One region of the Pseudazoarcus sp. NS34 genome, then DNA from elsewhere that is predicted to be linked to it. Evidence: predicted binding sites of a transcription regulator. Region 1 holds the regulator's gene; the other holds the start of a gene.
The links. Region 1 encodes FliA, which starts transcription of late flagellar genes. Its sites were predicted from a motif close to CTAAAGTTNNNNNNNNNNNNGCCGNTA; they were not measured.

Region 1 (11,600 bases):
GGCAAGAACCGGCAGCTGCGGCGCATGACGGCCAAAGTTGGTTTCCCCACGCTGCGCCTGCTGCGCACGGCTATCGGGGCGTGGTCGCTGGGCGGTCTGGCGCCGGGGCAGTGGCGCGAGGAGGCTGTCGCAGCGCAACCGCCGGCGAGCCCGCGCGTGCGGCGCTCGCGTTAGAATCTGCGCTGTTTCTTCCCCGACCGGACTCACCATGAATTTCCGCCGTTGCCTGCTACTGCTGTCTTTCCTGCTCTTCGTTCCGACGGCCTTTGCGCAGCAGATGCCGGTGGTGCAGCTCAGCGCCGGCATGTACCGCATCACCGCCGAGTTGGCCAACACCCCGAAGTTCCGGGAGACCGGGCTGATGCACCGCGAATCCATGGGTGAGAACCGCGGCATGGTGTTCGTGTTCGAGTTCGACGCGACGCACTGCATGTGGATGCGCAACACGCTCATTCCGCTGTCGGTGGCCTTCCTCGACGCCGATGGCAAGGTGCTCAACATCGAAGACATGGCGCCGCAGACCGAGACCAATCACTGCGCAGCCCAACCCGCGCGCTACGCGCTGGAAATGAACAAGGGCTGGTTCGCGCAACGCGGCATCGGCGCCGGTGACGTCATCGGTGGCGTCAGCAAATTGCGCCCGACGCGCTGACCGGCGCGCAGTCCGCTCCGGCCGAAGGGCCGAATTGAGGCAGAAACCCTGCCTTTATCCACCGGCAAATCTTGCCGCCTCCTCCTGATAATTGCCGCACGTGGCCGTCCGTCCGCATCTTTGCGGCGCGGACTGAGGTGGAGCGGCAATGGCCGAAGAAAGCGATCTCGAGAAAACAGAACAACCAACCCCACGGCGAATAGAGCAAGCCCGTGAGGAAGGCCAGGTCCCGCAATCGCGGGAACTGTCGACGTTCTTCGTGCTGATCGCCGGCGTGGCCAGCCTGTGGCTGATGGGTGGCTGGGTGAGCCGGCGCATCACCGACACGCTGCGCCATGGCTTCAGTTTCGAGCGCGAGGCGGTGTTCGATACCGCGCTGATGCTCGATACCTTCCACACCATTTTCAGTGACGTGCTGCTGACCATGCTGCCGTTCTTCGGCGTACTGGTGGTGGCGGCATTGGCTGCGCCGATTTCGCTCGGTGGCTTCGTGTTCTCGACCAAAGTGCTGGCACTCAAACCCGAGCGCATGAACCCGCTCAAGGGCCTGGGCCGCATGTTCTCGGTGCATGGGCTGGTCGAACTCGTGAAGTCGATACTCAAGGCGGTGGTGATTGGCGCTTTGGCCGTATTCGCGGTGTGGCGCGAGTGGGACCACGTGTTTTCACTGATGATGCAGCCGCTCGAATACGCGCTGCCGGAGTTCTTCCAGACGCTGTTGTTTGCGTCGCTGATCATCGTGCTGGGGCTGGCTATCATCGCCATGATCGACGTGCCGTTCCAGCTCTACCAGTACCACCGCAAGCTGCGCATGACGCGCGAGGAAGTGAAGCGCGAGAACAAGGAGCAGGAGGGCGATCCGCACGTCAAGGCGCGTATCCGCATGCTGCAGCGCGAGATGGCGCGCCGCCGCATGATGACCGAGGTGCCCAAGGCCGACGTGGTGGTGACCAACCCGACGCACTTTTCGGTTGCACTGAAGTACGACAGCAACAAGATGGGTGCGCCGGTGGTGGTTGCCAAGGGGCGCGGCGACGTGGCGCTGAAGATTCGCGAGATTGCCGCCGAACACGACGTGCCGCTGCTCGAAGCGCCTCCGCTGGCACGTGCCCTGCACGCGCATTGCGAGCTGGGCGAAGCGGTGCCGGCACAGCTCTATACCGCCGTGGCCGAAGTCATGGCCTATGTCTATCAACTCAACGCCTGGCTGTCGCGTGGCGGGCGCAAGCCCGCGGCGCCAAACAAGCTGGCCGTGCCGGAAGGCATGGATCCGGGCGCGATCGAATGAGCACGCAATGCATTGCCGAAACGAGGTTTCTGAATGAATGAAACACTGAACCTGCGCGCGCTGATGCGGCCGGAGAACATGCGCCTGCTCGGGGCGCCGATCTTCATCATCATGATCTTGTCGATGATGGTGTTGCCGCTGCCAGCCTTCGCGCTGGACCTGTTCTTCACCTTCAACATCGCCATCGCGGTGATGGTGCTGCTGGTGGCGATGTACACCCGCAAGCCGCTGGAATTTTCGGTGTTTCCGACGGTGCTGCTGGTCACCACGCTGCTGCGCCTGGCGCTCAACGTGGCGTCCACCCGGATCGTGCTGCTCGAAGGTCACACCGGGCCGGACGCCGCGGGCAAGGTCATCGAGGCCTTCGGCTACTTCCTGGTCGGCGGCAACACCGCCATCGGTCTGGTGGTGTTCGGCATCCTCGTGTTGATCAACTTCATCGTCATCACCAAGGGTGCCGGCCGTATCGCCGAAGTCAGCGCGCGCTTCACGCTCGACGCCATGCCCGGCAAGCAGATGGCCATCGACGCCGACCTCAACGCCGGCCTGATCGACGAGAACGAAGCCAAGCGGCGCCGCAAGGAAGTGTCGCAGGAGTCCGACTTCTTCGGCGCCATGGACGGTGCCTCGAAGTTCGTGCGCGGCGATGCCATCGCCGGCATCCTGATCCTGCTGATCAACATCGTCGGCGGCCTGATCGTCGGCACCGTGCAGCACGACATGGCCATGGGCCAGGCGGTCGAGACCTACACGCTGCTGACCATCGGCGACGGCCTGGTCGCGCAGATTCCGGCGCTGGTGATTTCGGTGGCGGCCGGCCTGGTCGTTTCGCGTGTCGGCGACGAGTCCAACGTCGGTGACATGGTCATCCTGCAGGTGTTCTCCAACCCGCAGGTGCTGGTCCTCACCGGCGCCATCATCGGCGTGCTGGGCCTGATCCCGGGCATGCCCAACCTGGTGTTCATCCTGATCGCCGGTGGCCTGTTCGCGCTGGCCTGGCATCGACGCAAGCTCAACGAACGTGCCAGCGAGGCCGAGGCCGAGGCTGAAAAGGCGCCCGCCGCGGCCGCCGCCTCCACGCCCGAAAACCTCGAAGCGAGCTGGGCCGACGTGCAACCGGTCGACGTGCTGGGCCTCGAGGTGGGCTATCGCCTGATCCCGCTGGTCGACAAGGCGCAGGACGGCGAGCTGCTCAAGCGCATCCGCGGCTTGCGCAAGAAGTTCGCGCAGGACGTGGGCTTCCTGCCGGCCTCCGTGCACATCCGCGACAACCTCGAACTCAAGCCCAACGCCTACCGCATTGCGTTGAAGGGCGTCGAAATCGGTGCCGGCGAAGCCTGGCCAGGCCAGTATCTGGCGATCAATCCGGGCCGTGTGTCCGGCCCGTTGCAGGGGCGCGAGACGCGCGATCCGGCCTTCGATCTGCCGGCCTTCTGGATCGACCCCGCGCAGCGCGAACAGGCGCATGCGCTGGGCTACACCGTGGTGGACGCCGGCACCGTGGTGGCCACCCACCTCAACCATCTGATTCTCAATCATGCCGCCGAACTGCTCGGCCGGCAGGAGACGCAGCAACTCATCGACCACATCGCCAAGGATGCACCCAAGCTGGTCGAAGACCTGGTGCCTGGGCAGCTGGCGCTGTCGGTGGTGCAGCGCGTGCTGCAGGCCTTGCTGGAAGAGGGCGTCAATATCCGCGACATGCGCAGCATCATCGAGGTGCTGGCCGAGAACGCGCCGCGCACGCAAGAGCCGGTCGAACTGGTGGCCCGCATTCGCGAAACCCTGGGCCGCGCCATCGTGCAGAGCCTGTTCCCGGGCAACGACGAGGTGCAGGTCATCGCGCTCGAACCGACGCTCGAACGCATCCTGTCGCAGGCCATGGGCGCTGCCGGCGGCGATGGGGGTGCAATCGAGCCGGGCCTGGCCGACAACATGCTGCGTCAGACCGCCGAAGCCGCTCAACGCATGGAAGACGCCGGCCTGCCGCCGGTGCTGCTGGTGCCGCCGCAACTGCGTTTGCTGCTGTCGCGCTTCCTGCGCCGCGCCGTGCCGTCGCTCAAGGTCGTGGCCAATACCGAAGTGCCTGAATCGCGCACCGTGCGCGTCACCGCCATGGTCGGCGGGGCGGCCTGAGTCGCGAATTGAAGAACGGAATAAGCGGGAACATCCCCGTTTATTCCGCCCTCGCCACGACGGGAGGCGCGGGAATAATGGGCTCATGCTGCGCTACAGGCGCGGAAAGTCTGGAGAACCGGTATGAACGTCAAGCGCTACTTTGCCGCCACCGCCCGTGAGGCCCTGCGTGCCCTCAAGGCCGAACTCGGCGCCGACGCCATCGTGCTGTCGAACCGCGCCGTTGAAGGCGGCGTCGAGATCCTGGCCCTGCCGGCTGATGCCGTCGGTGCCGTATCGACCCCGCCGCGCCGCGCGCCTGCGCCCGTTACGCCGGTATCCGAGCACGAAGACGAGGATTGCCGGGTGAGCCTCGGCAGTACCCGGCCGCAGCAGGCTGAAAAGCCCGCGCAGCACATCCGCGCCTTCGAGCCGCCGCGCATGGAAACGCCCGACTACATCATCCGCAAGCGCGGCTACGAAGACGTCGCGCCAGCGCCGCGTCCTGCGCCGGCCCGTCCGGCCCCGGTGGCCGAGCGCCCCGCGGCGCCGATCGAGCGCGTCGAGCCGGAGATCAGGCAAGAGCTGGCACCGGTTGCCGAAACCGTCTCGCGTCATCTGGGCGAAAAGGCCGCGGCGCCTGCCGCCGACCCGCGCATCACCGAATTGCAGGACGCCAACGCGCGCCTGATGTCTGAGCTGGGCGGCATTCGCGGCATGATCGAACGCCAGCTCGCGGCCTTTGCCTGGGGCGATACGCGCCGCAATGCGCCGGGCGCCGCCGAGGTGCTGGGCGAATTGCTCGACGCCGGCTTCCCCACGCGCCTTGCACGCAAGCTCGTTGAATCTGTCGATGAGGCGCACAGCGCCGACGAAGCCCGCAACGTCGTGCGCAACACGCTCGGCCGCGACCTGCGCGCCATGTCGTCGGACGCCGACCTGATCGACCGTGGCGGTGTGTACGCGCTGGTCGGCCCGACCGGCGTCGGCAAGACCACCACCACCGCCAAGATCGCCGCGCGCTGTGTGATGCGCCACGGCGCCGACAAGATCGCGCTGATCACCACCGATGGGTACCGCATCGGCGCGCAGGAACAACTGCGCATCTACGGCCGCATCCTCGGCGTGCCGGTGTTTCCGGTGCGCGACGCCTCCGACTTGCGCCAGACCATTGCCGAACTGCGCGGCAAACACATGATCCTGATCGACACCGTCGGCATGAGCCAGCGCGACGAGATGGTCATGAAGCAGGCCGCCATGCTGTCCGGCGCCGGTAACGTGCATCGCCTGTTGCTGCTCAACGCCACGGCCAGCGGCGAGACCCTGGACGACGTCATCGACGCCTGGAAGGGCCCCGATCTGGCCGGCTGCGTGCTGACCAAGGTGGACGAGGCCGTGTCGCTGGCGCCTGCCGTCGGCGCCGCGATCTCGAACGGACTGGAAGTGTTCTACGTCACCAACGGCCAGCGTGTGCCCGAAGACCTGCACCTGCCGAACCGCGCCTATCTGCTGCACCGCAGCCTCAACGCCCGCGTGCGTGACCCGGCCTGGAAGCTCGACGCTGACGAAGCCGCCCTGAAGTTTGCCGCTGGTGCCGGTGCTTGAGCGGAGACCCGACATGATCGACAGCCACGAAGATCAGGCAGCCGGTCTGCGCCGGCTGTTCCGCCGCGCGCCGCCGACGGTGGTGGCGCTGTACACCACCGGCCGCGAACGCACGACGACCGCCGTACGCACGGCCTTCCGCCTTGCCGCGCGCGCCGAGCGCGTGCTGATTCTGGATGAGGCGCGCGGCGAACATTCACTGGCACCCGCGCTGGGTGTCGCCGATGGCAGCGACCTGCTCGGCGTGCTGGGCGGTCAGCTCGATGCCGCTTCGCTGGTTCAGCCCGTGCCGGGCCTGGTCGGCCGCGTGCCGGTCAGTGCCGCCGCGCTGGCGCTGCCGCTGCTCGACGAGGAGCGGCGCATGTGCTTGATCGACGCGTTGCGTGCCCTGCACCGTTACGCCGGTGTTGTGCTGGTGCATGCGGACAGCGAAGAGGCGGCAGACCCGTCGCCCTTCGTGTTCGCCGCGCCGCGCCGGCTGCTGGTAGCCGAGGCCAGTCGCAGCGGTGCAATCGAAGCCTATGCCGTCATCAAGGCGCTGGCTGCGGCCGGCGCTGGGTCCCTGCACGTGGCGGTTTCCGCCGCCCGCACGCGGAACGAGGCGCACGCCTTCTTCGCCAGCCTCGACACGCTGGTGCGCAACCACGTCGGCGTGCCGTTGGCCTGGCTCGGTGAAATCGAGCGTGACGATCTGGCCGGCGGGTTGACGGCCGACGTGGTCGAGTCTTCGCCGCGCGAACCCGAAGCGGCCTTCCTGCGTCGTCTGGCAGCGCTCGGTGGTGCGCGTCGCGCGGGCCCGCGCAGCGCGGCGTTGTGAGGATTAGACCTTCATGCTGACCACTGCCCGAAAAGTCGCTGCACCCATCGGTCAATCCCGCGCTCCCGGCGTGCATAATGTCGGCAAAGGGCGCGTTGCGCCCCGTAATACCCGGGCACTGTGGATGTACGATTCAGAAGGCAATCCTGACAAGGCGCAACTCGTCGAACTGTACGCACCGCTGGTCAAGCGCATCGCCTATCACCTGATGGCGAAGCTGCCAGCCAGTGTGCAGGTCGACGACGTCATGCAGAACGGCATGATCGGTCTGCTCGATGCCGTCTCGCGCTACGAAGACGGCCTCGGCGCGCAGTTCGAAACCTACGCCGCTCAGCGCATTCGTGGCGCCATGCTCGATGGCCTGCGCGAGGACGACTGGATGCCGCGCAGCCTGCGCCGCGACATGCGTCGCGTGGAATCCGCCGTGCAGACGCTGGAGCAACGCCTCGGCCGTCCGCCATCCGAGACCGAACTGGCCGATGAAGTCGGCGTGCCGCTGCCCGAATACCAGCAGATCCTGCAGGAAGCGCGTGGCCACCAACTGGTGTATTTCGAGGATTTTGGCGGCGGCGACGATGAAGACTTCCTCGAACGCCACATCGTTGATCAGGACGCCAATCCGCTCGGCATGCTCGAAGATGCCGATTTGCGCCGCAGTCTGGTCAAGGCCATCGAGAATCTGCCCGAACGCGAACAGATGGTGATGAGCCTGTACTACGAAGAAGAACTCAACCTGCGCGAAATCGGTGAAGTGCTGGGCGTCACCGAGTCGCGCGTGTGCCAGTTGCACAGCCAGGCCGTGGCCCGTGTGCGCGCGCACATCTTCTCTGACGGCGCGCCCCTGGCGCCGGCCAAGCGCCGCGGTCGTCCGCCGCGCGCCAAGAGCTGAGCAGGCAGGCGATGGATCGCATCAGCCTGTTCGGCCTCGTTCTCGGCATTGCCGCGATTGTTGTCGGGCAGGTGCTGGAGGGCGGCCATATTGCTTCCCTGTTCCAGCCCACGGCCTTGCTCATCGTCATCGGTGGCACGCTTGGCGCGGTGATGCTGCAGAGCCCGCTGAAGGTGTTTGTCGAGGGCGCGCGCATGACCCGCTGGGTGTTCGTGCCGCCGCCCGAACGCGGTGAAGAACTGATCGGACTGGTCACACAATGGGGCACCATCGCCCGGCGTGACGGCCTGCTGGCGCTGGAATCGCGCATCGAGCAGCAGGACGATCCGTTCCTGCGCCGTGGCCTGCAGTTCCTGGTCGATGGTGTCGATCCGCAGCGTTTGCGCGAGCTGATGAATGTCGAAATCGACGCCTCCGAAGCCCAGATGAAACTCGGTGCCCGCGTGTGGGAGGCGGCCGGCGGCTACTCCCCGACCATCGGCATTCTCGGTGCAGTGCTGGGCCTGATCCACGTCATGGAAAACCTCTCCGAGCCTTCGCGGCTCGGCGCCGGCATTGCCGTGGCCTTTGTCGCCACCATCTATGGCGTGGGCTTTGCCAACCTCGTTTTCCTGCCCTTTGCCAAGAAGCTGATGGCGCACATCGGGCGCATCTCGGCCGAGCGCGAGATGATCGTCGATGCGCTGGTCGGTATCGGCAATGGCGAAAACCCGCGCATCATCGAAGCCCGCATGCGCGGCTATCTGGTGTGAGGGCGCCATGCCCCGCCAGCGCCAGCGCCGCCAGCACGACGAGCACCCCGAGAACCACGACCGCTGGCTGGTCTCCTACGCCGACTTCATCACGCTGCTGTTTGCCTTCTTTGTCGTGATGTACTCGCTGTCCTCGGTCAACGAGGGCAAGTACCGCATTCTGTCGAACTCCCTTCTCACGGCCTTTCGCAGCGTCTCCGTCAACCAGCCCAGCGAGCAGGTGGTGGTCGCGCCCTTCGTGGTGCCTGCGCGGCCACAGCCGCCGACGAGCCGCAGCGATCGCGAACCGGCCAGCGGGCAGGGCGACCACGTCGAGCACATCCGTCGCATGGGCGAGAGCATCCGCCGCGCGCTCGAACCGCTCACACGCACCGGGCAGGTGAACATTTCCGAAGGCGCCCACGGCATCACCGTCGAAGTGAATGCCAGCCTGCTGTTCCCGGCCGGTGAAACCAGTTTGCAGTCCGGTGCGCAGGCGCCGCTGCGTGCAATCGCTGAGGTCTTTGTCGGGGGCGATTACCCGGTCACCATCGAAGGCCACACCGATGATTCGCCGATCAACTCCGCGCGCTTTCCGTCCAACTGGGAACTGTCTTCGGTACGTGCCTCGTCAGTAGTGCGTTTGTTCGCCGACGCGGGCATCGATCCCTCGCGCTTGTCCGCCATCGGTTACGCCGACCAGCGGCCGATCTCGGAAAACCTCACCGAAGAGGGCCGCGCCCGCAATCGCCGCGTCACCATCCGGCTCGACGCCATGTACAACGACCCGCCCCCGCAATCGCCGGGCACCATCCGGGCCGACGACCCGATGCGCGCGCTGCTGCCCTGAGAGTTTCGGCGCGCCTTTCCGGCTCACGCCGGAGTCTCTTGCCACCGATGAGCACCACGTCCCGCAGGGGAACCTCCGTCGCGCGACGCTGACCACACACCTGTGGAGTCGCCCAACGAAAGGAGGACCCAGGCATGCCCGAATCCGCCAGGCTGTATCGCATGGACACGCCCGAGCACCGTTGCCCCTTCGGCCTAAAGTCGCTGCATCTGCTGCGGCGTCGGGGATACGAGGTTGAGGATCACCGCTTCCGCTCGCGCGAAGAAGTCGATGCCTTCAAGCGCGAGCACGACGTCGAAACGACACCGCAGACCTTCATCGGTAGCGAGCGCATCGGCGGTTACGACGAGCTGCGCGAGCATTTCGGCCTGCCCGAGGAAGGCCAGTCCGGCACAACCTACACTCCGGTCGTCGCCATCTTCGCGAGCGCATTCGCGATGGCTCTCGCCGCGGCGTGGGGCATCGAGGGCAGCGTGTTGTCGGCGCGTGTCATCGAGTGGTTCGTGGCCATTGCGATGTGCGTGCTGGCAATCCAGAAACTGCAGGATCTCGCGTCGTTTTCGAACCAGTTCATCGTCTACGACCTGGTCGCGATGCGTGACGTGCGCTACGCGTACGTCTATCCGTTCGTCGAGCTGTGGGCCGGCATTGGCATGCTGGGCGCGCTGAATGCGTGGCTGGTGTCACCGTTCGTGCTGTTCATCGGCACGGTCGGCGCGGTGTCGGTGTTCAAGGCGGTATATGTCGAAAGGCGCGAACTGAAATGCGCCTGTGTCGGTGGCGATAGCAGCGTGCCGCTCGGCTTCATTTCGCTGACCGAAAACCTGTTCATGATCTTCGCCGCGTTCTGGATGTGGGCAAGGTGAGCCGCCCGACGGCCGCGCCGCCGGGCGGTGTGCAGGTTTACACCTCGCCGGTGTATTCGCCGCGCGCCGGGTAGTCCTTGTCGATGGCGAAGTCGATCGCCAGCAGAAGGTCCTGGAACGGCGGGCGCGAGAACGGCATGGTCTGCACGGCGCCGTAGTACAGCGTGCCGTCCGGCCGCACCAGGAACACGCCCGGCTCGCTGAACAGATCGGGCTCCTCGATGCCGATGGAAGTCTTGCCGCGCCCGGCGCTGGTGTACAGCCCCCACTTGCGCGCGTCCGGCAGCGAGAGATCGTAGGCGAACTTCACGTGGTCGGCCTTGACCTTGTCGGCCATCTGCTTCGCGCGCTCTTCGCCGTCGTTGCTGATGGCGATGAGTTTCACGCCGCGCTTGGCGTATTCCTCGCCGAGGCGTTCGAGCTCAAGCAGATATTTGGCGCACAGCGGGCAGTGCAGGCCGCGGTAGAACACCAGCAGATCGAAGTTCTCGCCCGGCGCGGTGCCGAGGGTGTAGCGGCCACCGCCGACCAGCGGCAGATCAAGGGCGGGGACAGCCTGGCGGGGAATCAACGGGGTCATGCGGGTCTCCTGAGTGTGTGACTACGTTGCCAGTGTGGCGTACGATGCGCAACTCATCGGACTAAAAACATTGCATTCCGTACATATGAACACACCCGCCCGACTGGATCGCCTGTCCGCCCTGTTGCAGGGGCTCGCCCCGCAGTTCGAGGTCGCCTGCGCGGCGCGGGAGGCAGTCACGCCGCTCGATGCTTCGGACGAGCAGGCCTTGCTGCTGTATCTGTTGACCGACGGCACGGCGCAAGTTGTGGCGCCGGGCAGGGTGGAGGAATGCATCGTCGGCCCGGCCGTGGTGGTGTGTCGCCCGTATCCGCAGACCGTGGTGGAACCGCTCGATGCCGCTGCGCATGCCGGTCTGGCCTGCATCCGCGCGCGGTTTGCCGGCCCCGTCGGGCCGCTGTTGCTGGAGGAATTCGGCGCCGCCCTGGTCGTGCCGCTGGCGGGCTGCGACGGTGCGCTGCAGACCATCGTGCAACTCATTGCCGCCGAGATTGCCGCGCCGCGCTGCGGTCAGCCGGTGCTGCTTGAACGCGCTGGAGACATCCTGTTCATCGGCCTGCTGCGCCACCTGATCGCGCATCCGGGCACCGACGGCGGGCTGTTCAGCGGCCTCGCTGACGTGCGCATCGCCCGCGCACTGGTCGCCATGCACGCTGCGCCAGAACAGGGCTGGACGCTGGAACGCCTGGCCGACGAAGCCGGCATGTCGCGCACCGCGTTTGCCAACCGTTTCCGCGATCTGCTGCATTGCCCGCCGGGTGCGTACCTGAACCGCCTGCGGCTGGCGATTGCGCGCCGCGCCATCGAAGGCGGGGCCGGGCTCAAGCGTGCCGCGGGTCTGTCCGGCTATTCCGGCGCCGCTACCCTGTCGCGCGCACTGGCCCAGGCTGCGCGGCGTGTATCCGCTCAGGCGCCGCCCTTGTCCTCGGCCAGCCCAACGTAACCATCGCGCGTCTGCGGCAGCCGCATGCCCAGCACCTGAGCCGCGATCTGCGTGCGCAGGATTTGCGCCGTGCCGCCGGCAATCGTGAACATGCGCGCGTCGCGCACATGGCGCTCCATCGGCTGATCGCGCCCGTAGCCGGACGAGCCGAAGAACTGCAGCGCGTCATTCACCACCTTGTTGGCCGTCTCCGCCGCAAACAGCTTGGCGCGCGCCGCGCGGTCGAGATCGGGGAACTGCTCGCCGCTGGTGGCCGCGTCGTGC
Region 2 (11,600 bases), on a different contig from region 1:
GGCCAGCGGATTGCCGCCGAAGGTCGAGCCGTGGTTGCCCGGGCCGAACAGCCCCTTAGCCCGACCTGAAGTCAGGCAGGCGCCAATCGGCACACCCGACCCAAGGCCTTTGGCCAGCGTCATTACGTCGGGCTTGACGTCAGCATGCTGGAAGCCGAACCACTTGCCGGTACGGCCCATGCCGCACTGCACCTCGTCGCAGATCAGCAGCCAGCCACGCTCGTCGCAGATCTGGCGCAGGTCGCGCTGGAAGGTCTCATCGGCAATGTGAACGCCGCCCTCGCCCTGAATCATTTCCACCATCACGGCGACGACGTTCGAATTGTGCTCGGCGACCTTGCGGATGGCTTCGATGTCGCGATACGGCACACGCAGGAAACCCGAAACCAGCGGCTCGAAGCCGGCCTGCGCCTTGCGGTTGCCGGTGGCAGACAGCGTCGCCAGGGTGCGGCCGTGGAAGGCGCTCTCCATGACGATGATGGTCGGGTTGCTGATCTCGCGCTTGTGGCCGTGCATGCGCGCGAGCTTGATCGCAGCCTCGTTGGCCTCGCAGCCGGAATTGCAGAAAAACACCTCGTCCATGCCGGACAGCGCCGCCAGACGATCGGCGAGCTCTTCCTGCAACGGGATGCGATAGAGATTGGAGGTATGCAGCAGGCACGCCGCCTGCTGGGCGATCGCACGCACGAGACGCGGGTGATTGTGGCCCAGCGTTGACACCGCAATGCCGGACAGCGCATCGAGATAACGCTTGCCGGTCTCATCGAAGAGCCAGACACCTTCGCCATGGGTAAACGCCACCGGCAACCTGGCGTAGGTATTCATCAGGTGCGACATCGGTAATCCCCGGTCGGATCAATCCAGAAACGCACACGGCGGCAGGCGCCGCCGTGGGTCGGAAAGCGCAAGATACTAAGCGAAAGCGCCGCGAAAGTACAGGAAACGCGGGCGCTCAAGCCCCCACAAGTACCTGCGGCACAAACGAAAACGGCGGCCTTGGCCGCCGCATTCGCTTCATCCGGAACGGATCAGGCAGCCATCGCCTTGACGGCGGCCGACAGGCGGCTCTTGTGACGAGCGGCCTTGTTCTTGTGGATGATCTTCTTGTCAGCGATGCTGTCGATGGTGCTCATCGACGTGCTGAACACCGTCTGCGCGGCAGCCTTGTCACCACCTTCAACAGCCTTGCGAACGGCCTTGATGGCGGTACGCAGGCGCGAACGGAGGCTGATGTTGTGACCGCGGGCCTTGACGGCCTGGCGGGCGCGCTTGCGGGCTTGTGCCGAATTGGCCATGTTTGTTCTTCCGAGGTAATAGGTTCTACGAAACGCGGCAGTCTACCGGGTGATCTGCAAATGTGCAAGACGCGGTTTCGTCCGGGTAAGCGCCGCAGCCATTGAGGCAGGCCACATGGTAGCGCGGAAATGCACACGAGCTCTGTCGATCCAGCGCGCGGCAGCGGCTCGACGCAAACCTGCCCACTCTTCCCCGGTATCATGGCGGCTTTCACCCCAAAGCCCGCCGCATGAACCTTCTTCGCGCCCTCGCCACGGTCAGCAGCATGACGCTGATCTCGCGCGTACTCGGCTTCGTGCGCGACTTCGTCATCGCGCGCACCTTCGGCGCCGGCGTGGCGAGCGACGCCTTCTTTGTCGCCTTCCGCCTGCCCAATATCCTGCGCCGCATGTTCGCCGAGGGCGCCTTCTCGCAGGCCTTCGTCCCCATCCTCGCCGAGTACCGCAACCGCCGCGGCGAGGAAGAAGCGCACACGCTGGTCAACCGGGTGGCCACCCTGCTCGGGCTGGTCGTCACGGCCATTTCACTGCTTGGCATCGTCGCCGCGCCGATCATCGTCTACATCTCGGCACCAGGCTTTGCCGCCGACCCCGACAAGTTCGCGCTCACCGTCGAAATGACGCGCATCACCGCGCCCTACATCCTGTTCATGTCGCTGGTGGCGCTGGCCGGCGGCGTGCTCAATACCTGGAGCCGCTTCGCGATTCCGGCCTTCACGCCGGTGCTGCTGAACCTCTCCTTCATCGCCATGGCGCTGTTCGCCGCACCGTATTTCGATACGCCGGTGCTGGCGCTGGCGTGGGCGGTGTTCATCGGCGGCTTGCTACAGCTCGCGCTACAGCTGCGCCCACTGGCGAAGATCGGCATGCTGCCGCGCTTCGACTTCAAATGGTCCGATCCCGGCGTGCAGCGCGTGATGAAGCTGATGCTGCCGGCCATGCTCGCAGTTTCGGTGGCACAGATCTCGCTATTCATCAACACCATCTTCGCGTCATTCCTGCAGAGTGGCAGCGTGTCGTGGCTGTATTACGCCGACCGGCTGATGGAATTCCCGGCCGGATTACTCGGCGCCGCGCTCGGCACCATCCTGCTGCCGGGGCTTTCCAAGCTCAACGCCGACGGCAAGGCCGAAGAATTTTCGTCGATGCTCGACTGGGGCCTGCGCCTTACGCTGATGCTGACCCTGCCGGCCGCGCTCGCACTGGCCGTGCTGGCCGTGCCGCTGATTTCCACCCTGTTCCAACACGGCGCCTTCACGCCGCAAGACGTGCTGCACACGCGTACCGCTCTCGTGGCTTACAGCGTGGGCCTGACCGGCCTGATCGCGGTGAAGATCCTCGCGCCCGGCTTCTACGCCCGGCAGGACATCCGCACACCGGTGAAATTCGCGCTCATCACGCTGGCCGCCACACAGGTCATGAACCTGATCTTCATCGTGCCGCTGCAACACACCGGGCTGGCGCTGTCGATCGGGCTGGCTTCGCTGCTCAACGCCGGCCTGCTCTACCACCGGTTGCGTCGCAACGGCGTGTTCATGCCGCTGCCGGGCTGGACCAGCTTCATCGCGAAACTCGCGGTGGCGCTGGTCGTGCTCGGCGTCGTGCTGTGGTTCGGCATGGGCGAGCAATCGGCGTGGCTGGAATGGTCAGCCGTCGAACGGCTGTGGCGCCTGGGCGCGCTGGTGGCCGGCGGCATGACGGCCTATTTCGCCACGCTGTTGCTGCTGGGCTTTCGCCCAAGCGATTTCCGCAAGAGCGTGGCGCGCTAGTCGGCGCCCTTCCGCTCCTCGATTTCCACAACAAGCGCCTCGACGGCCCGATCGCGCTCGGCCTCATCGGCCTCGCCGAGCAGGGCCGACCAATCCGGATGGCCGCGCGCCCGCGACAGCGTGGGCAGCAATTCGCCCTCGCGCCAGCGCTCACCTTCGACGGTCTGACGCAACGGCGCCATCGCCGCATGGCCGCGCGCCTCCAGCGCCGCCACCAGCGAGAGCTCGCGCAGGGCCAGCAGGCGCAGGATGGAATCATCCACGGCAAGGTCTCGCTTGCCGGTGAATACGCCGAATACACGCTCCCCGAAATGCCGCACCGCCTGCACACCGCCGCCGGCCAGAGCACCGATCGCCGCTGCGGCGCCCAGCGTCATGCCGCCGAACATCAAATCAACGCCAACACCGGCCGCCGCACCCGCCGCCGCACCGGTGCCGAGCTTGACGCCCATGTCCAGCACGGTCTCCGGGTGGAACAGGTCGTGCTCCCAGCGCCCGTCTGCGAGCGGCAAGGCGTCGGCATCGACGTCGCCGGAGCGGAATCGGTAGAGCGACAGCAGCGCATCAATGCACGCCTGCTCGTGTCGACGCACGCGCTCGGACAGATCGGAAACGGCTCGCCGCTCGGCCGCCTCATCGCCGGCATCAATACGCAAGCGCGCCGCAGCAACATCAATCAACAGCCCGGCGACCAAACACAGCGCAGCCACATGCCGCTCCTGCGCCTCACGCTCGCGACACGCGATCAGCCGCTCCAGTGCCGGCTGCCACACATCGAGCACGGTGCCGAGCTTTTCATACAGCCGACGCTCACCATCGCGCTCGGGCGTCACGCTATCGAAGCGCACCACCGCATGCAGGCCAAGGCGTGACAAAGCCTCGCGCCAGGCCGCTTCGTCTGCATCCGGGCTGCGCACGAAATTCAGCACCGGCAACAGCGGCACGGCGCAGGCGCCAAGGATGGCGAGCTCGTCGCGATGCTTGGCCAGTACGGGATCGCGCGCATCGACCACATAAAAACCGGCGTCACTCGCCAGCAGCTGACGCAACACCTTGGCCTCTTGCTCGAAGCGCGTACGCGCCGCATCGCTGGCCAGAAAGCGCTCGACGCGCGCCGGGCCGTCGAGCCGGCCGCCGTCTTCGGCCGTGATGCCTTCGAGCAGCTCAAGCAAGGCGATCGGGTCTTCCATGCCCGGCGTGTCGTACAGCTCGACCAGCACTTCGCCGTCGGCCATCAGGCGCACGCCTTCTACATGGCGCGTCGTGCTCGGCCGGCTCGACACTTCGCCGAAGCCGGTGTCGCGCGACAGCGTTCGCATCAGCGACGTCTTGCCGGTATTGGTATGGCCCACCACCGCAAGACGGACCGGCCGCGTATTGTCGGCGTGCTTCATGCGCCCTCCCCGGCGAGCCAAGCGAGTGCCGCCGCTTCGTCCGTGATGATGGCATCGGCGCTCAAGCCAACGCCCTCCAGCGCCTCATGCCAACGTGCAGCGCGCTCGCCCGAAGCGCCCAGCAGCCATACCGCGCAGCGCCCGGCGTGATGCGATAGATCGGCAATCAGCGACAGGCTGCCGCGATCGGGCGACAGCCGCCCGTCGCACGCCACCAGCAGACGGCGCGCCGGGCTGGCCGCCAGCGTCTCGCGCAGCTGCGCGCGCTGCTCCCGCGTGTCGGCCACGCCGATGTCGCGCACGCCGCGCGGCAAGTCGGGCGGCCAGTGGCGGTCGCCGCGCAGCTCGATACCGATCAGTGTGGGCGGGCCGTCGAAGCCGTGCGGATTATCGATACGCGCAAGCGCGATCGACGCCGGCGCGGCGTCGGTCACGCCCATGCGCACACTGGCTGGAGCCAGATCAGCGGCGAGTTCGGCAAACCCCGGCAAGGACACATCCAGCCGCAGCCGCGCCCGCCCGGTCCGCACGCGCCACACGCAGACGGCCCACAGCACCACTCGCGGCAACCAGCCATACACCAGCACGCAACCCACCAACCACCAGGCCCAGGTACGGCGAGCTGCCTCGTCAGTCAGCGCCGACGTCCCGCTGGCCACCACGGTCGCCGCGTCGGGCAGCGGAAATCCAAGCAGCGAAGGGAGGTAACCAAGCGCGGTAACCAGGTCGACAAAGAACCCCGGTGACAACAAGGTGGTCTCCCACACGAAGACGTGCCCGCGCAGTAGAAAGGAGGCGGTCAGACCCGCCAGGGCGCCGGTCAGCGCCATGCTCCACATTGCGTGGGTTGCCGCCCCCAACCACCACGGCATGATCCCGGCGCGCCGGTGCAGCGACACGAAGGCGCGCGGCACCTCGGTGACACCCGCCGCCATCCGGGCAGATAGCCCGTTCCACAGCGCACCGAAGCCGAGTGGCGCGCCGCCCGCAAACACAAACCCCGCCAACCACACCAACAGGCTCAATACATGCAGCCCCAGCAATCCGCCCAGCGCCCACACCACGTTGATCGGGCGCAAACCGTCACCGGCCACGGCCAGCCCGGCGCCCACCCCGGCCACCAGCCCCACCAGGAGCATGACAAGGGCCGCCAAGCGAACCCGCCCTGACCAGCTTTCGAGTGCTTGCCTCAGGCCCAGCCGCTCACCCAGCCGGGCGGCGCGCGCGACGACACGCGGCTCGAACCCGCTCGCTTCGCTGCGCGCCACCACGAGCGCGGCGGCATCGTCGAGCCGTCCTTGCGTACGTTCGCGCAACCGCAAGGTTTCGGCCAACCAGCGGGCTTCAAACGAAGAGAGTGGATCGGTGAGCATATGACGCAATTCACATCCGGCAGAATCGAGCCCATAGCATAGCCGAGACCCCCGCCCGGACAGGATCAGCGCCAGCTATACTTGTGTCGTCAGTACGCACATGGAATGACATGAGCAAGCTCCCGCTACAACCTCTGGATATCGCGCGCGAAACGCTCAGACAACTGGCGCAGCGCCGGATCCCACCCACTCCGGACAACTTTCGCGAGCTCTATCACGAAATTGCCGGCACGCGCGCTGACGCCCCATTCCCCTCACCGGAACTGCGCCGCATCGCCGCCGCCCTGCCGCGCGACACGCAGGAGCGCGTGCGGCTGGCCAACCAGTTCGATGACGCGATCGACAGCACCGACTGGATCGCCATTGGCAACGCCTTGCACGCAAGCCTTGCCGCCCTGCCCGACGCGCCACCCGCCTGGAGCGCGCTGCTGCGCGAGTTGATGGGCCAGATCGACACGCCCCACCAACGCCTCACCCGCGCGCGCAAACTGGCATCGCTTGATCACGTACTGAGCGCCAATGCCAACAACCCGGATCTGCTCTTCTCGCGTCTGCGCGGCCTGATCCAGGGGTGGCAGCGCGAACCGCAGGCCGATTCGCGCAACGGACTCACTGAAACCGAAGCCGAAACCGAAGACGCACCCGCCGAAGTCGTCGAACGCCGCTCTGCCCGCCCCAGCGAAGTTGCCGCCCCGTCCGACGACGATCTGCCGTTCGCCCAATGGCTGGTGGTGCTGCTGCAACGCGGCGTCGTCCCGCTGCTGGCCGACAACGCCGCCCTAATTTCCGAAGCCGAACAACTCGCCACCGCAATTGCCGCCGTCGCGCGCCACGACAAACCGGACGACAACATCGCCGCCCGCCTGCGCACCTTCGGCTCTCAGCTTGAATGGGCCGGCGAGGATCAGCGCGCCATTCGCGGCGCCCTGCTCAACCTGCTGCGCCTGATCGTCGACAACATCGGCGAACTCGTCATCGACGACCAATGGCTGCACGGGCAGGTCGAAGCCCTCGCCCGCATGTTCGACCTGCCGCTCGACATTCGTGCGCTGGACGACCTCGAACGCCGCTTGCGCGACGTCATCGACAAGCAGAAGCACCTCAAGCGCCAGCTCACCGACGCGCAGGAACGCCTCAAGAGCATGCTCGTCGGCTTTGTCGACCGCCTGGCCGGGCTCAACGAGTCCACCGGGGCCTACCAGCAGATTCTCACCGAATGCGCCGAGCGCATTCGTGACGCCGACGACGTCAGCCAGCTCGGCGACGTAGTCGAACGCCTGCTCAGCGAGACACAGGTCGTCAAGGAAACTGCCGAACGCTCCAGCGCCGAGATCGGCGCACTGCGCGAACAGGTCGATGCCGCCAACTCGCTCATCACCCGCCTGCAGCGCGAACTCGACGAAACCAGCGAACTCGTGCGCTTCGACCCGCTTACCGGCGTGCTCAACCGCAAGGGGTTGGACGAAGCGCTCGAACGCGAGATCGCGCGCATGCGCCGCCAGAGCTCGATCATGTGCGTCGGCCTGCTCGACCTGGACAACTTCAAGCAGCTCAACGACACCTTCGGCCACCGCACCGGCGATGAAGCCCTGCGCCACCTCGCCGACGTCGCCCGCGGCTCCCTGCGCCAGGAAGACATCATCGGCCGCCTCGGTGGCGAGGAATTCCTCGTGCTACTGCCCGACGCCGACGAAGAGCAAGCCACGCTGATCATGACGCGCCTGCAACGCGCGCTGACGACCCACATTTTCCTGGCCGACAACAGCCGCGTACTGATTACCTTCAGCGCCGGCATCGCCCGCGTACTCCCCGACAGCAGCGCCCACGACGCCATCGACCGCGCCGACAAGGCCATGTACGCCGCCAAGCGCGCCGGCAAGAACCGCGTTCTCGTCGCGGTCTGAGCGCCACGCCCGTCCCCGCACCGCCGCAATGGTGGACGTGCCAAGCACTTTGCGGCCAGCGCCCCAGGCGCTGAATTCCTAAAGACTTCCCGCCCGCTGCCGTTAATACATCCGTGGCCAGACCGGAAACACCGGGCTGACCGCCGGCGGCGGCAATCCGTCGGGGTGTGCGGGCAAAGCAAACAAATTTCCTGCCTGAAAACCCTCAAGTTTTTCCGCCGCCGGCCGTTAATTGAATCATCGGCAGGCAGATCGAGCCTCAGCGGATCAAGCGGCCGGGATAACCAAACCCCTCTTTCTCGAAGGAGAAGAAGAATGTCTCAGGTAATCAACACCAACGTCGCTTCGCTCAACGCCCAACGCAACCTGCAGTCGTCGCAGAGCTCGCTCGCGACCTCGCTGCAGCGCCTGTCCTCGGGTCTGCGCATCAACAGCGCGAAAGACGACGCCGCCGGCCTCGCGATCTCGGAGCGTTTCACCACCCAGATCCGCGGTATCAACCAAGCCATCCGCAACGCCAACGACGGTATCTCCCTGGCTCAGGTCGGTGAGAGCGCGCTGGCCGAAGTCACCACCAACCTTCAGCGTATCCGCGAACTCGCAGTTCAGTCGGCCAACGCCACCAACAGCGATTCCGACCGCCTCGCACTCGACCTCGAAGTGCAGCAGCGCCTGCAGGAAATCGATCGCGTCGCCTCGCAGACCGCCTTCAACGGCCGCAAACTGCTCGACGGCAGCTTCGGTAGCGCCACCTTCCAGATCGGCGCAGAAGCCGGCCAGTCGCTGAGCCTGAACCTCGGCGCCAACGCCAGCACCCGCCTGTCTGCAATCGGCCGCATCGCCCAAACCGAAACGGCCGGCGCAATCGGCGCATCGTCGACTGGCGGTAGCAACACGATTGCACCGAGCACCCTGACGTTCGGAACCGCTGGCTCGGCCGATGGCAGCCTGACGGTCGGCGCCTCGAACCGCCTGTTCGGTGACACCGGCGTCAGCGCCACGCTTACCCTGGTTCCGGCGAATGCCGACTTTGCCACGGGCACCAACGCCGACCAAGACGGCACCAACATCCAGACCGCCACGACATTCGATTACTCTGGCGGTGGCCTCTCACAGTTTGACGTGACCATCGGCACCGACACGGTTGGCGTGACTCTGAACGCCGACTACACCGATGCCACCGGCCTCGCCGCAGCTATTGAAGCCCAAGTTCAGCTGGGCGGCGGTGATCTTGCCACCACCACGGTCTCGGTCGACGGCGACGGCAACATCCGCTTCCAGAACGTCGGCAACGATGCTGCAGTTGTCATCTCCGACACTGACGCCAACTCGATTGCGGCTGGCTTTGCAGACAGCGCAGGCCAGGCCGGCGGCGCAGTTGGCGCCCAGTTCTCTATCGACGGCATCGCAATTTCGCTGACCAGCGATCTGGACACTGACGCGGCCGCCTTCGCCAGCGGCATCCAGACTGCGCTGAACACCGCAGCCGCCGGCACCTACACCGTCGCGCTGAGCGGCAGCGACATTGTCATCAGCAACAACAATGCCGGCTCGGGCCCCGTCACGATCACCGGCGCCAATGACATCGCCGCCGCTGCAGGCATCACCAACTCCGTTGGCAGCACCGCCACCAACGCGGCGACCGCTGGCAGCTTCGAAATCGAGAACGGCGCCACCGACATCACGGTCGCCCTCGACGAGAACTACGCGGACTTCGACGCGCTGGCTGCGGCCATCCAGACCCAACTGGACACAGCCGCAAGCGGCACCTTCTCCGTCACCAATAACGGCGGCTCCATCAGCATCGCCCGCGATGCCGGCGGCGTGGTGCAGATCAACAGCGCCAACGCTCGGGCCACCGCGGCCGGCTTTGGAGCGACCTCGGGTGTGGTCACCACCAACGCCTCGTTCGACGTCGATGGCAACACGGTGACTCTGGCCACCGACTACGCCGACTATGACGCGATGGCCACGGACATCGGCACGCAACTTGGCAGCGGCTACACCGTGACCAACGATAGCGGCGAAATCAGCATCGTCAATAACGCTCCGGGTTCGACTGGTGTGGTGATCTCGGATGCCGATGCCAACGCCCTCGCAGCAGGTATCGTGGAGAGCGCAGGTACCGCCGGCATCGGTGAAGGCTCGGTCGCGCTGACTGACTTCTCGATCAACGGGACCAGCGTAACCGGCAACTTCGCCGACGCCGACGCCCTTGCAAACGCCATCAACACCTCGGTCAGCGGCGTGTTCGCAACGGTGGAAAATGGACGCCTGACCCTGAGCTCTGCCCAGGAGATGACTCTCGGCGGCGCCGATGCTACCGGCTCGCTGGGCTTCGCCAGCACCTCGGTGGCGGTGGATAACGGTTCGCTGTCGGGTGGCAATGTCACCACGGTGTCCGACGCCAACGCGATGATCCAACGCATCGACTCGGCCCTGACGCAGGTCAGCACCTTCCGCAGCACCTTCGGCGCGATCCAGAACCGCTTCGAATCGGTGACGGCCAACCTGACCAGCTCGGTGGAAAACCTCAGCGCCTCGCGCAGCCGCATCCTCGACGCCGACTTTGCGGCCGAGACTGCCAACCTGACGCGTGCCCAGATTCTGCAGCAGGCCGGCGTGGCGATGCTCGCCCAGGCCAACGCCCTGCCGCAGAACGTGCTGAGCCTGCTCCGTTAAGATGAGGGCCTAAAAGCCCCACTGCATGCGCGGCGCGACCCTCCAAAAGAGGTTCGCGCCGTAAGCCCATAAGGGAGATGCATCATGAGCATTCCATCGATTCCCGCCGGCTCCACCGGCACGATCGTTCCGCAGGCAAGCGGGCGTAGCGGCGAAAGCAGTGCCGCTGCTGCGCCGGCCAGCCAGCCTGCGCCGGTCGTCGTCGCGTCCGGCTCGGGTGGCGGACAGGGCACCAGCGCCGCGGAACTGAACGAAGCACTGGAGCGTGTACGCGAAGTACTCGCACCGGTGGCACGCAACTTGCAGTTCTCGGTCGATGACGACACGGGCAAGACCGTGGTCCGCATCATCGACAGCAGCACCAACGAAGTGATCAAGCAGTTCCCTTCGGAAGAGATGCTGGCGATCTCGCGATCGATCGATAAACTGCAAGGACTCCTGTTACGACAGGAGGCGTAAAACAGGAGGCAGCATCATGGCCATCACCGTATCCGGTCTCGGCGGTTCGGGGCTCGACGTCGATGGGCTGGTCACCCAGCTCATGGCGGCCGAGCGCCAGCCGCTGACCCAACTCGCGACACGCGAAGCCGGTGTGCAGGCGAAAATTTCCGCGTTTGGCAGCATGGCAAGCGCGGTCGCCAACCTGCAAACCGCGGCCAACGGCCTCAACAGTACGGCAAAGTTTGCCGCCACCAAGACCACCATCAGCGGCAGCAATGCCGGTTTCACGGCAAGTTCTACCACCAGCGCCGCGACGGGCAGCTACGCGATCAAGGTCAATACCCTGGCCGCGGCGCAGCGTGTGGCCCTGTCTGCTGACGCCTTCACGCAAGACGGCGAAGAGATCGCCGCCGGTACGCTCAGCTTCAACTTCGGCACGGCCGACAACCTGCTCGCCAACGAGCCCGCGTCGACCAAAACCGTGGACTTCGCCGGCGGTTCGCTCGAAGACCTGCGCACCGCCATCAACGATGCTGACATCGGCCTGAGCGCCAACATCATCAACGACGGCACCACCGATCGGCTCATCATCTCCAGCGCCGAAACCGGCGCCGCGCAGGCCTTCAGCATTGACGGCATCGGCGTGGCCTTCGCGCCCGACGCTCCCGGCGCCGAAGGGGATGCGGCCTATCAGCTGGAAGCCGCCAGCGACGCCTCGATCACCGTCGACGGCCTGAACGTC

Region 2: a site for FliA is predicted at 7,940-7,966, ahead of AC6H0N_RS01200 (flagellin N-terminal helical domain-containing protein). Genes of this name have one in related genera too.

What each region holds. Positions count from the first base shown of each region.
Region 1 covers NZ_BAAKIZ010000002.1:661,855-673,454, reverse strand. The annotation lists gene AC6H0N_RS09710 (pseudouridine synthase) at 1-174, shown strand, start outside; gene AC6H0N_RS09705 (DUF192 domain-containing protein) at 209-652, shown strand; gene flhB (flagellar biosynthesis protein FlhB) at 801-1,940, shown strand; gene flhA (flagellar biosynthesis protein FlhA) at 1,974-4,076, shown strand; gene flhF (flagellar biosynthesis GTPase FlhF) at 4,200-5,660, shown strand; gene AC6H0N_RS09685 (MinD/ParA family ATP-binding protein) at 5,674-6,477, shown strand; gene AC6H0N_RS09680 (RNA polymerase sigma factor FliA) at 6,602-7,366, shown strand; gene AC6H0N_RS09675 (flagellar motor protein) at 7,378-8,118, shown strand; gene motD (flagellar motor protein MotD) at 8,126-8,947, shown strand; gene AC6H0N_RS09665 (MauE/DoxX family redox-associated membrane protein) at 9,082-9,813, shown strand; gene AC6H0N_RS09660 (peroxiredoxin-like family protein) at 9,851-10,393, opposite strand; gene AC6H0N_RS09655 (helix-turn-helix domain-containing protein) at 10,479-11,336, shown strand; gene acdA (3-sulfinopropanoyl-CoA desulfinase) at 11,300-11,600, opposite strand, start outside.
Region 2 covers NZ_BAAKIZ010000001.1:234,555-246,154, forward strand. The annotation lists gene AC6H0N_RS01170 (aspartate aminotransferase family protein) at 1-837, opposite strand, end outside; gene rpsT (30S ribosomal protein S20) at 1,029-1,295, opposite strand; gene murJ (murein biosynthesis integral membrane protein MurJ) at 1,526-3,064, shown strand; gene AC6H0N_RS01185 (GTPase/DUF3482 domain-containing protein) at 3,061-4,458, opposite strand; gene AC6H0N_RS01190 (DUF2868 domain-containing protein) at 4,455-5,831, opposite strand; gene AC6H0N_RS01195 (diguanylate cyclase) at 5,942-7,735, shown strand; gene AC6H0N_RS01200 (flagellin N-terminal helical domain-containing protein) at 8,051-10,417, shown strand; gene AC6H0N_RS01205 (flagellar protein FlaG) at 10,502-10,876, shown strand; gene fliD (flagellar filament capping protein FliD) at 10,893-11,600, shown strand, end outside.